DNA from 3 places in the Undibacterium sp. WLX3042 genome. Region 1 is predicted to be linked to each of the others. Evidence: predicted binding sites of a transcription regulator. Region 1 holds the regulator's gene; each other region holds the start of a gene.
The links. Region 1 encodes HrcA, which represses chaperone genes, less so after heat shock. Its sites were predicted from a motif close to TTAGCACTCNNNNNNNNNGAGTGCTAA; they were not measured.
Positions count from the first base shown of each region.

Region 2: a site for HrcA is predicted at 1,844-1,870, ahead of rpoH (RNA polymerase sigma factor RpoH). Genes of this name have one in related genera too.
Region 3: a site for HrcA is predicted at 2,398-2,424, ahead of groES (co-chaperone GroES). Genes of this name have one in related genera too.

Region 1 covers NZ_CP186698.1:932,871-937,332, forward strand. Annotated here, with positions in the region: gene ACPAOP_RS04260 (outer membrane protein assembly factor BamE) at 1-232, opposite strand, end outside; gene fur (ferric iron uptake transcriptional regulator) at 309-740, shown strand; gene ACPAOP_RS04270 (response regulator) at 788-1,171, opposite strand; gene hrcA (heat-inducible transcriptional repressor HrcA) at 1,184-2,203, opposite strand; gene ACPAOP_RS04280 (HAD family hydrolase) at 2,248-2,934, opposite strand; gene ACPAOP_RS04285 (NAD kinase) at 3,009-3,902, shown strand; gene recN (DNA repair protein RecN) at 4,001-4,462, shown strand, end outside.
Region 2 covers NZ_CP186698.1:1,672,816-1,677,277, forward strand. Annotated here, with positions in the region: gene cyoE (heme o synthase) at 1-108, shown strand, start outside; gene ACPAOP_RS07575 (SCO family protein) at 105-686, shown strand; gene rpoH (RNA polymerase sigma factor RpoH) at 884-1,774, opposite strand; gene ACPAOP_RS07585 (cell division protein FtsX) at 2,078-2,992, opposite strand; gene ACPAOP_RS07590 (cell division ATP-binding protein FtsE) at 3,028-3,702, opposite strand; gene ftsY (signal recognition particle-docking protein FtsY) at 3,729-4,462, opposite strand, start outside.
Region 3 covers NZ_CP186698.1:613,738-618,199, reverse strand. Annotated here, with positions in the region: gene groL (chaperonin GroEL) at 148-1,797, opposite strand; gene groES (co-chaperone GroES) at 1,848-2,138, opposite strand; gene ACPAOP_RS02850 (ABC transporter substrate-binding protein) at 3,308-4,396, shown strand; gene ACPAOP_RS02845 (diguanylate cyclase) at 4,393-4,462, shown strand, end outside.

The DNA.
Region 1 (4,462 bases):
TCATTTCCTGAGAAACGAAGTTACCTTGCTGGACAGTAATACGATACGGAGAAATATAGCCCAGGAATTTGTTCACCCCGGTCGGAGCGTATACTTGCGTACCAGCTGTCGCTGGCACTGTTTTATCCGCCACCGGTGCTTTCGATGCACAGGCAGACAAACCCAGCACCAACGTCATACCTGCAAGCCGTATGGCTTTATCCTGAACAGATTTTGAAAACAACAATCGCATAGGTACCCTCAGTAATTGAGCAACATGCCCTGAAACCCGATATCATAAAGCAGATAGCCCTCTTTTGACCGAAAACATGACAAACAGCACCCCAAATCTGAAAGCCAGCGGACTGAAAGCAACCTTGCCTCGCCTGAAAATCCTTGAAATTTTCCAAAACAGTAAGGTCCGCCATCTGACTGCAGAAGATGTCTACAAGATACTGTTGAACGACAATATGGATGTCGGCCTGGCTACCGTCTACCGGGTATTGACGCAATTTGAACAGGCTGGCCTGTTGCACCGGAATCATTTTGAAACCGGCAAAGCGATCTTTGAATTAAACGAAGGCTCGCACCATGATCATCTGGTCTGCCTCGATTGTGGACGCGTGGAGGAGTTTTTTGACGCTGAAATCGAAGAGCGTCAACACACCATTGCTCTGGAGCGCGGCTTTAAAATTGCCGAACACTCACTCGCGATCTATGGCAGTTGCACGAAAGAGAATTGCGAACACAAACACAATTAAGCCTCCATGACCTCATGTGATCATGTGAATAAGTCGGCGGTAACGGATTACTTTTTTATTTTTGCAGCGACACCGGCGACGGTATCAATGATTTTCTGCGCATTAAATGGCTTCAGGATAATGCCGTGTATGCCTGATTTCACGGCTTCCGACAGAACATCTTTATCGTGACTCGCTGTCACCAGCAATATCCTGGAATCCGGCAGCATGTCCTTGATTTTCGGCAACACATCGAGCCCGCTGACTTTGGGCATCACAACATCCAGCATAATCACATCCGGTCTCAGTTTGAGCGCCAGATCAAGTCCGGAGCCGCCATCCGTCGCCTCCCCTGCAACCGTGTATCCCTCGTTGCGCAACACGACACGTAACACCTCGCGGGTAATGTCGTTGTCATCAATAAGCAAAATTGAAATATTTTTATTTAACATCAGATGTCTCTTTTACTGACTCAAGGCGTTAGAAAGTAATTTCGCCGTGATATCGACTATCGGAATCACTCGCTCATATGCCATCCGCGTCGGACCGATCACCCCCAGAGTACCGACAATCTTGCCATTGACCTCATACGGTGCCGTAACAACGCTCATTTCATCCATGGGCAGTAATTGCGATTCGCCACCGATAAAAATCTGTACTCCGGTTGCCTTGCATGACACGTCCAGCAATTGCATCAGGCTGCTCTTTTGCTCAAACATATCAAACAGCTTACGCAGCGATGTCATGTTGGACGACAGATCCTGCACATTCAGCAAATTAGTCTTTCCTGAGATAACCATGTCATCGCTCTGTTCGGACAAGGCATCACTGCCCGCTTCCACGGCGGCCTGCATCAGCCTGGTCATATCTGTTTGCAACTGGCGCAATTCACTGTTAATGCCCAGTCGTGCATCTTCAAAAGCATGTCCGCTGAAGTTCTGATTCAGGTAACTCGCCGCCTGCGATAACTGCGCCGGAGTGTAATCCGTGTCCGTCAGAAGCAGGCGGTTATGCACTTCTCCGGTGGGAGCAACAACGACCAGCAAAATACGTTTTTCCGACAAACGCAGAAACTCGACCTGTTGAAAAATCGATTCAGTTTTCGGCGTCATGACGACACCGGCAAACTGCGACAACGACGACAATATCTGCGCGGCATTCGCAATGATTTTTTGCGGGGGTTGAGATAACAAACCCGATTGCAGACGCGACTCCAGCCCCAGTTCGCTGATTTCCTGCACCGTCAGTAATTTATCAACAAATACCCGGTAACCTTTAGGCGTAGGGACACGGCCTGCAGAGGTGTGCGGGCTGGCAACCAAGCCCATTTCTTCCAGATCTGCCATCACATTCCGGATCGTCGCCGGTGAAAGATCAAGGCCGGAAATTTTTGAAAGAGCACGCGAACCGACCGGCTGACCGTCAGCAATGTAGCGTTCTACGAGGGCTTTTAAAAGAGTTTGAGCGCGAGTATCTAGTAGCATCTGTTCATTTTATGCGTTTGAAGCAAACCTGAACATAGAAAACTTCATAACCATTTTGTCAAATCATGTAAATTTTTAAATTCTGCGTCGGGCTCAATATGCTGATGGCGCTCATCCGTCTTCTCCTGACCATGCCGGTTCATCCATGCACCGCGCAATCCGGCTTGTTGCGCACCCTGCACGTCCAGCAACAGGTCGTCGCCGACATACAAGGTTTCATGAGGCGCCGCACCCAGCGCGTCACAGGCAGCGAGAAAGATACGCGGGTCAGGTTTGGCGCAGCCAAACTCACGTGCCGCAATCGATGTACGGAAATGTGAAGCAAGACCAATTTCACGCAGATCAGCAAAGCCATTTGAGACCGAACCCAACAGAACCCGCTGCGACAATACCTTTAGCGCTGGAACAACATCATCATACAAACTGACCTGATTGCGGGCATCGGCAAATACCGCCATGGCCTGATCGGCCTTCGTGACAGGCACATCATGTTCTGCGAATATCTGACTCAGTAAGGTGTGTCGCAAAGCCCACAAGTCATATTGAAAACGGGGATCAGTCGGCACCAGTTTATTGCGCCGTTGCCGCATCGATTCGACGGAATAATTCCCTGCCACCGCAGGCACATGCTGCTGCATCCACTCATATAAACGCGTTTCCGCATGTTGAATCACCGGCGCAACCGGCCACAAGGTATCGTCCAGATCCAGTAATACAGCTTTAATTGTCATAAATAGCAGTCAGTTGATTCATTTCTACGCTAATTATGGTCTAATCTGACGAATCACGTCACCACTCTTTTTTTATGACTGTCATACCAAAAACGATTGCACTTGTTGGTAAATACAATGCGCCCGGCATCGCAGAATCCATGAGTGAACTCGCCAGCTTTCTTGACCGCGCCGGACATACGGTCGTGGTGGAAGCGGAAACAGCGCAATACATAGAATTGCCCGGTTTTCATGCGATGTCAGTTGCAGAGATAGGCAAACACGCGACTGCCGCCATCGTCGTCGGCGGTGACGGCACGATGCTGGGTATTGCACGCCAGCTTGCTGAATATAACGTTCCCTTAATAGGGATCAATCAGGGCAGGCTGGGTTTCATTACCGATATTCCGCTGGACCGCATGATTCCTGTGATTGCCGAAATGCTGAAAGGAAAATACGTCACCGAGCGCCGCAGCCTGTTGCAGGCCATAGTCGTGCGGGAAGATCATCAGATCTTCAGTGGACTTGCATTCAACGATATCGTGGTATCCCGCGGTACGGGTTCCGGCATGGTGGAACTCAGCGTCGAAGTCGATTCTCACTTTATGTATAACCAGCGCTCAGACGGGCTGATCGTGTCCACTCCGACCGGCTCAACCGCCTACTCGCTCTCCGCAGGCGGACCGCTGCTGCATCCCAGCCTGAGCGGTATCGTCATGGTGCCAATCGCACCGCATGCTTTATCGAACCGCCCTATCGTGCTGCCGGAAAGCAGCGAAATCGTGATCGAAATCGTTGCCGGTCGTGATATCAGCGTCAACTTTGACATGCAAACCTTTGCCAGCCTGTTGCGCCAGGATCGCATCATCGTCAAACGCTCCAACCACACGGTCACTTTCCTGCATCCGCACGACTGGAATTATTACCATACGCTGCGGGAAAAACTGCACTGGAATGAATACCCTACCGTCGAAGGTGCTCTGAATTAACGACAGACGCGGCCTGCCGGCAGTAGCACGTTTTTACCGTAGTTATTGCTAAAATATCTCAGTCTGCTCTTTCCATTTTATTTACTACTTCTGCTCTTATGCTGCGTACGCTTGCCATTCGCGATTTTGTCATTGTTGATACTCTTGAGCTGGAATTTTCCTCTGGCTTCAGTGTCCTGACGGGTGAAACCGGCGCTGGAAAATCGATATTAATCGATGCTCTGACACTGGCACTGGGTGGCCGTGGTGACGCCAGTATGGTGCGCGAATCCGCCGCCAGGGCAGATATCAGCGCCGAATTTTCTATCACGGAACACATCCAGCAATGGCTGCTGGAAAACGAATTCAGCGATCCTGAGCAACAGTTGATTCTGCGCCGCACGATCGACAACGCAGGGCGCTCGAAAGCCTGGATCAACGGCATCACCGCCACCGCAACGCAATTACGTGAACTGGGGGATCTGCTGGTCGATATTCATGGTCAACACGCGCATCAGTCTTTACTCAAAGCGGAAGCACAACGCTCACTACTGGACATGCAGGGCGGCTTACAAGAGCGC
Region 2 (4,462 bases), 740 kb from region 1:
TATCGCAACTACAACGATATTCTTGCACGTAAAACATTTGCTTATTCGATCATTTACCTGTCGCTGCTGTTTGCGGCGCTGCTGGTTGATCACTACATACGACTATGAGCTTACTCAAAAAAATATTCGCCTGCATTCTGATCGCAGGGCTGGCGGCTTGCGGCAAATCCGGAGAGAAATTCAATAATACCGACCTCACCGGGCTTGATTACGCAAAGGATTTTGCCCTGACCGACCACAATGGCAAGGCTCGTACACTGAAAGATTTCCGCGGTAAGCTGGTGGTCATGTTCTTCGGTTATACCCAGTGTCCTGATGTCTGTCCAACCACGATGGTGGAGATGGCGAACGTGATGCAGAAACTCGGGCCGGACGCAGATAAGGTGCAGGTGCTGTTCGTCACGATAGACCCAGAACGCGATACGCAGGCATTGATGGCGGCGTATGTGCCGAACTTTGACCCGCGCTTCCTGGGTTTATATGGCGACGCTGCCGCGACGGCAAAAGTGGCGAAAGACTTCAAAGTCTATTACCAGAAGGTTGCCGGAAAAACGCCGACCAGTTACACCATGGATCATACGGCAGGTAGCTATGTCTTTGACACCGAAGGCCGTATCCGTTTATTCCTACGCCATGGACAAGGTGCGGAGCCTATCGTGCATGATTTAAAGCTGTTACTGAAGTAATTTTGCTGAACAGCTGGCGCGGGCATATAAAACGGCCTGCTGAGCCTTAAATATACTGGGGGGAGTATATTTTAGTGCCCTTTGTTTTCAATGACGCTAGATGCAAAATGGCAGATACTCCCCCGATTTTCATATTTTCAGGGAATAAACAATAAAAAAGGCACTCCGCAGAGTGCCTTTTTTTATGTGCGGTCTGATCAGGAAAAGCTGACCAGCGCACCTTTCATTTTTTTCAGCGCCGCACTTTCAATCTGACGGATACGTTCGGCTGAAACACCGTATTCATCTGCCAGTTCGTGCAGCGTCGCACCAGAACCATCGTCATTTTTCAACCAGCGCGACTCGATAATGTGGCGTGAACGCGCATCCAGTTTCGACAATGCTGATTCTAAACCTTCGCTTTGCAAACGGTCATACTGGCGCGATTCCAATATTTGCGTAGGCTCTTCTGATTCCGTTTTCAGATAAGCGATCGGTGCGAATTTATCGTCATCGTCATCGGTAGGTGCATCCAGCGCGATATCGCGACCAGACAAACGCATTTCCATTTCGATCACTTCTTCGCGTTTCACATCGAGGGTCTTCGCCAGCGCATCAATTTGCTTAGGCGACATGGTTTCCAGACCTTCTTTGTGGCTGCGCAGATTGAAAAACAGTTTGCGTTGCGCTTTAGTCGTCGCGACTTTGACTAAACGCCAGTTTTTCAGAATGTACTCGTGCATTTCAGCTTTAATCCAGTGCATCGCATACGACACCAGACGCACACCCTGGTCAGGGTCAAAGCGCTTGACTGCTTTCATCAGGCCGATATTACCTTCCTGAATCAGATCAGCATGTGGCAAGCCATAGCCAAGATAACCGCGCGCGATCGATACCACCAGACGCAGATGTGACATGACCATTTGCTGCGCCGCTGCGAGATCATTGTTGTCACGCAGGCGGGTCGCCAGGTCGATTTCTTCTTCATGCGTCAGCATAGGCAGACGGTTGACGGCCGAAATATAGGCGTCAATATTTCCCAGCGTGCCGCTGAAGCCCAAGGCCAGCGCAGTGCTGTCTGATGCCGGAATAAGTTGTCTTGAAGTCATTATGTTGTTCCTCTCAAATACTGCGGTCCGAGCAAAAATAACTCTGAACAAACGTACTATTTCCCTATATTAGCACTCTCTTGCGAAGAGTGCTAATTCTCGTGAAAATGATCTTTTTAATATGATGAGGCCAGGTGAGAAAGCTGAAATTCCAGACTGCAGCCTGTTGTATCAATAAGCTTTTACCAGGGCTGGTGATACAGCTGACTTTCCCGGTTAATTCCAGCAAGCTTCTCAATTTGCTTACCTTTACTGATTAGACCTGCGATTCCGGGGAAAGTTGCAGATAACGATGGATAACGCTTAGTTTGCTCGAGCCAGTTGCCGGCGGACAGAGAGATAAGCACCGGCCAGACCCAGCAGCATGCTGACACCGAGCAGCAGCAGACTGGGGATCAGCCCCAGCGGTACCAGCCGGAATTCGGACGCATACAGTTTGGCAAATTCGGCAATGGCCTGATTCAATGGCTGCAGCGAGGCAGCGATGGCAGCCAGCGCCAGGCTACCGGCCAGCAGACCCAGTAGCGCACCAGTGTAATAGTAGGGGCGATGAATAAAGCTGTTGGTCGCACCTAATAAACGGGTCACGGAAATTTCAGCCTGATGCGAAATGACTTGCAGACGGGTCGCGTTAAACACGACCACAATCACGACGACTCCGAGTGTCGTTGCCATAAACAGCAAGCCTATCTGCAATATCTGTACGAGTGCAGCCAGTCGTTTTACCCAGGCTGAGTCAACCTGAACCACCTCAACATCGGGCAAGGCCTGAAGTTGCTCAACCAGTTTATCGAGTTTTGCTGCATCGTTGTTTGACAGCGAAAGTACATAAGCATCCGGTAGGGGATTGCCGCCCAGTGTCGATAACACCTCTGCCAGACTGGAAGCATCCTGCATCGCTGCCAGTGCTTTTTCTTTAGGCGTGAAGCTCAGTTTGCCGCTGATGTTGCTCTCTTTCAGAAGACGCTTGATTGGTATTGACAATGCAGTTGCATTTTCACGCACGGTATCAGTCGTCAGAAAAATACTGATTTCCGGCTCTATCGATAATTGTGAAGAGACCGGGCGGATATTTTCTATCAGTGTCAGACCAGCAATCGGCAGTGCCAGTGCGATGGCGACCACCAGTACATTGAAGATGAAATTTCCGGTGCCGGCGCGCAAGTGGGTGAATGCGCTTTTCAGTGCAAACAGATGTTCACGAAACCAGATCGTCATAAGGATTTCCTTGAAGGCGTAAGATCAGGAGACAATCAGGCGGCAGCGCCCGTTGTCCATGAGTCCGAGATTTGTCCATTGCTCAGATAGATCACACGGTCGGCCTGATCCAGAAATTGTTCATCGTGACTCGATATCAGACAGGTGACGCCGGCACTCTGGAATGCTTTCAACGCGCTCAGCACTTTATTCGCATTATCTCTGTCCAGAAACGCTGTTGGTTCGTCGGCCAGAATGATTTTGGGGCGATTCACGATTGCACGAGCAATCGCAACACGCTGTTGTTCGCCGCCGGAGAGTTCAAGCGGCAGGGCATTGGCTTTATCCAGTAAGCCGACTTTTTCCAGTGCGACGCAGGCGCGCGATTCTGCTTCACCCGAGGCAGCGCCAGTCACAATCAGAGGCAGCATGACGTTGGCGAGAACGCTGCGGTCGGTGAGTAATTTCTGATCCTGTAAAATCAGACCGAGCTTACGACGTAAATACGGCAGGCTGCCGGTTTTGAGCTTGCTGATGTCCTGGCCATTGACGATGACATGACCGCTGGTCGGTTTTTCTATGCCTGCGATCATCTTTAATAAAGTCGATTTTCCGGCACCGGAAGGCCCCGCCAGAAAAATGAGTTCTCCATCCTGGATGGTCAGAGAGATATCGCGCAAAGCGTAGGCATCACGCGAATATTGTTTAGTGACGTTATCGAATTCGATCATGGTCGTTGCACTGACTGTCTTTAATTTTAATTAAACAAGGCGTCGACGAATTCCTGCGCGTTGAATGGTTGCAGATCTTCGATTTGCTCGCCGATGCCTATGAAATAGACGGGTATCGGGCGTGTCTTTGCAATCGCAGCCAGAACCCCGCCTTTTGCCGTGCCATCTAATTTGGTGATGATCAAACCGGTCAGTTGCAATGCATCGTCAAATGCCCGTACTTGCGCCAGCGCGTTTTGTCCTGTGTTGCCGTCAATAATCAGCAGCACTTCCTGCGGAGCGCCTTCCATACCTTTACCGATCACACGTTTGATCTTTTTCAGTTCTTCCATCAGATGCAACTGCGTTGGCAAACGCCCCGCGGTATCGACCATCACGACATCGGTGCCGCGTGCTCGTGCAGACGCAACAGCGTCAAATGCCACCGCTGCAGGATCACCTGATTCCTGCGAAATCACAGTCACATCATTGCGCTCACCCCACACCGACAGTTGCTCGCGGGCTGCCGCGCGGAAAGTATCGCCAGCCGCCAGCAACACGGACTGATGGTGCACCTGCATGTGCTTCGCGAGTTTGCCTATGGTGGTGGTTTTTCCGGCACCGTTGACGCCGGCAATCATCATGACCAAAGGCTGGTGACGACCCAGTTCCAGCGGCTTTTGCAAAGGTGTGAGCAATTCCAGCAACAAAGCTTTGAGCGCTGTTTTGACTTGTTCTGCTTCGGTTAATTTTTCTTCTTTGACTTTCTTTCTCAGCGCAT
Region 3 (4,462 bases), 320 kb from region 1:
GGAAGAAATCAATAACATAATTCAGCTTCCGCTTGCGTTACGCATGGTGAGGAAGCTGCGGAAAAGACAGCGCTGAAATGTAAAAAAGCCCTGCAAAATGCTTGCAGGGCTTTTCAGTGTGCAGCTCAAACTGAGCAGCAAGCAGTATTACATCATGCCGCCCATACCGCCCATGCCGCCCATACCGCCCATGTCGCCCATACCAGCAGCTGGCTTGTCTTCTGCCAGTTCAGCAACCAGAGCATCGGTAGTCAGGATCAGGCCAGCAACAGACGCTGCATTTTGCAATGCGGAGCGTGTTACTTTTGCTGGATCCAGAATACCCATTTCGATCATGTCACCGTAGGTGTCATTAGCCGCATTGAAACCGTAGTTGCCAGAGCCATTGATGATCGCGTTGACCACAACAGATGGTTCGCCACCGGCATTTGCCACGATTTCACGCAATGGTGCTTCGATCGCTTTCAATACCAGCTTGATACCTGCGTCCTGATCATGGTTATCACCTTTGATCACGCCTGCCGCTGCACGAGCGCGCAACAGAGCAACGCCACCGCCAGGAACAACACCTTCTTCAACCGCAGCACGGGTTGCATGCAGAGCATCTTCAACGCGCGCTTTTTTCTCTTTCATTTCAACTTCAGTTGCAGCACCAACTTTGATCACTGCAACGCCGCCTGCCAGTTTAGCAACGCGCTCTTGCAGTTTTTCACGGTCGTAGTCAGAAGTGGCTTCTTCGATTTGTGCGCGGATTTGTTTAACGCGTGCTTCGATATTGATAGCCTGACCAGCGCCGTCGATCACGGTGGTGTTTTCTTTACCGATTTCTACGCGTTTCGCCTGACCCAGATCTGTCAGAGTTGCTTTTTCCAGTGTCAGACCAACTTCTTCAGCGATCACGTTACCGCCAGTCAGAATCGCGATATCTTCCAGCATCGCTTTACGACGATCACCGAAGCCAGGTGCTTTAACAGCCGCTGTTTTCAGGATGCCACGGATGTTGTTCACCACCAGAGTTGCCAGTGCTTCGCCATCGACGTCTTCAGCGATGATCAGCAGTGGACGGCCGGACTTAGCAACTTGCTCCAGTACTGGCAGCAGATCGCGGATGTTCGAGATTTTTTTATCGAACAGCAGGATGAATGGATTTTCCAGAACAACGGATTGTTTTTCTGGGTTGTTGATGAAGTAAGGTGACAGGTAGCCACGGTCAAACTGCATACCTTCAACGATATCGAGTTCGTTGTTGAGGGATTTGCCATCCTCAACAGTGATCACGCCTTCTTTACCGACTTTGTCCATTGCGTTAGCAATGATGTCGCCGATGTCTGCATCAGAGTTCGCAGAGATAGAACCAACCTGAGCGATTTCTTTGTTGGTTGTCGTTGGGCGGGACAGAGTTTTGACTTCAGCAACCAGCGCAGTCACTGCTTTATCGATACCGCGTTTCAGATCAGTTGGGTTGTAGCCAGCTGCAACATATTTGAAGCCTTCGCGAACGATCGCTTGAGCCAATACGGTTGCTGTTGTTGTACCGTCACCAGCGTTGTCAGACGTTTTGGAAGCAACTTCTTTCACGAGCTGCGCGCCCATGTTTTCCAGTTTGTCTTTCAGTTCGATTTCTTTCGCAACAGAAACGCCGTCTTTAGTTACTGTAGGCGCGCCGAAAGAGCGTTCCAGAACAACGTTACGGCCTTTAGGGCCCAGAGTGACTTTTACTGCATTTGCCAGAATATTTACGCCATTAACGATTTTCGCACGTGCGTCATCGCCAAAAATTACTTGTTTAGCTGCCATGTTATTTTCTCCAGAATCTTGTGGATTTCTATAGTGCTACGGGGAAGGAATTACTTCTGTACGATCGCGAAGATGTCTTCTTCACGCATGACCAGCACTTCGTTGCCGTCAACTTTAACAGCCTGACCAGAGTATTTACCGAACAAAACGCGGTCGCCGACTTTCACTTCCAGTGCGCGTACCGAACCGTTATCCAACTGCTTGCCAGCGCCAACGGCTAATACTTCACCTTGGTCTGGTTTCTCAGCTGCTGCGTCTGGCAGAACGATGCCGGATGCAGTTTTTGTTTCTTGATCCAGACGTTTGACGATAATGCGATCGTGCAGGGGACGAAGATTCATATTAACTCCTAAAATAATGACGAAAGTAAAACTACCGAAGTAAAACGGGCTTATCACAAACACAGACTGATTTGCATTGAAGCATGACCTGGTTATGTACAAGTCCCATCAGCAAACAAACAAAAATGTGCGCAGTAGATGGTGTCAGTGTTCGCCACTTTCAAGCCCTTACTTCGCACATACATGTGCTGCACAAGAGCCAGCACGCCATCAGTGGCCGGGATGCCTGCAATGCTGAAACCAGTCGATTTTAACATTGTTAGCACTCTCTTGTGTGGAGTGCTAATTGTATGGATGAGTCGGGTGTTTTTCAAGAAAGAACCTTAAAAAAGCATTTTTATTTTAAAAATCAGAGGCTTAGTATTGCCTGTCGGGAATATGTGAACAATCAGCGACGCCGGTGCCGATATTTTTTAAGTAAGCTGAGGCGAGATGAAACACTTGCTGCCAGCTTGTGACAGACGTCCATTGCCTTCTTGAAAATAATCCGATGACCGTGCTTTTTCAGCGTGATGTAGTGCGGGCTGTGATACATGAAGTCTCAGCTCGTTTTATGTCCTGAATACCCGGAAAATATACTCCCCGGTGTATGTTTACAAGCTCAGTGTTTTCGCAGGGATTGACGGTGTTTTTCTAAAAATATGGGGGAGTATGTGAATTTCGCTGAATCCTGACGGTATGTTGACGGACTGAGACTTGTTGTGTGCGGCTGGTGCGGTAATGAAACGCATGACTTTCCCGTCTCCGCATGTCCGTTGAGCTGACGCTGCCTGAAGCTGACATGCTGTCCGCATGTTTATCATTTTTCTACATTTTGATCGAGGATGGGTCTGGCTTTTGCTCGTTTGCAGCGTGCTTTCTTTTGCTGCAGGGCGAGCTCTGTCTGAGACAGAAATAATCTGCTGCAATTATGCGCAAGAAGTCTGATAATGTCGGGCTTTTGTATCGCACAGCATGCTGTTTGTTCTGAGGGACGTGCATCGCAGCGCTGGCTTAACATGCGGCGGATGATGGGGCATCGGAGGGTGGTGCTTCGCGTGCTGAAGGTGTTGTCTGTTCAGCGTCAGTAATCGCTGATGTGTATTCATCAATGCAGAGTATGCATACCTGCATTCGTATAGGTGGGTTTTATGCGGTGGCTTCGGTATTTAATGGCAGTCGGACTCACTGTGACGTTGGTCTTGCCTGGCGCAGCAATGGCAATGTCGGTGGTGTTTCTGAACCCCGGAAAGCCGGATGAGGTCTACTGGCTGACGTCCAGCAATAGCATGGCGGCAGCCGCGAAAGATCTGAATGTCAGACTGGAGGTGTTATATGCCAACCGCAATCACCTGAATACGCTGACACAGGCAAAACAACTGGCTGCCCGCGCGCCGAAAGACCGGCCGGACTATGTGATACTGTCGAATGATCATGCGGTGGGATTTGAAGTCATTCGCATCCTGGATGCGGCAAACATCAAGACATTTCTGGCCTTCAGTGGTTTGCGTGAACAAAGTGAGCGTCTGCTCGCCACCGAGCCGCGCCAGCATTTCAAAGGATGGCTGGGGTCTCTGGAACCACGCGCCGAAGATGCCGGTTACCTGACAGCACAGGCACTGATTCAGCACGGCTTACAACATCACATGAAGGCAGCAGACGGGCGTTTACACATGTTAGCGATTGCTGGCGACCGTTCCACACCCGCTTCGCTGAAGCGTAACGAGGGCATGCGCCGCGCGGTGGCGGAAGCGAAAGATGTTGTCATTGATCAGGAAGTGTATGCCGAATGGAGTCGCGCCAAAGCGCAGGAGCAAAGCGAATGGCTGTTCAAGCGCCACCCGCAGGCGAGGCTGATCTGGGCCGGTAATGATCTGATGGCATTCGGTGCGATGGACAGCTGGAAAAAACAAGGTGGTGAACCGGGAAAAGACGCTTGTTTCAGCGGCGTCAATACGTCATCCGAGGCACTGGCTGCGCTGGAATCCGGTAGCCTGACTGCGCTGGCTGGCGGGCATTTCATTGCCGGTGCATTTGGTCTGGTGATGCTGTATGACTATCATCATGGTAAAGATTTCAAAGAGGAAGGTCTGGAGCTGGACCGCTCGATGTTTATTCTTTTCAGTAAGGATGATGCACGCAGATTCCAGCGTCACTTTGGTCAGCTGAATTTCGATCAGGTGGATTTTCGAAAATTCAGTAAAGTACTGAATCCGAAGTTACGTAAATATGAATTTAATTTCCATCAGATCTTAACGCAGGTCGAAAAACGTCGATGAAACCCCGATTGTCACAACCCATTGCCAGCTTGTTGCTGAGACGAGTCTTTAAATGGGTCATTCTGT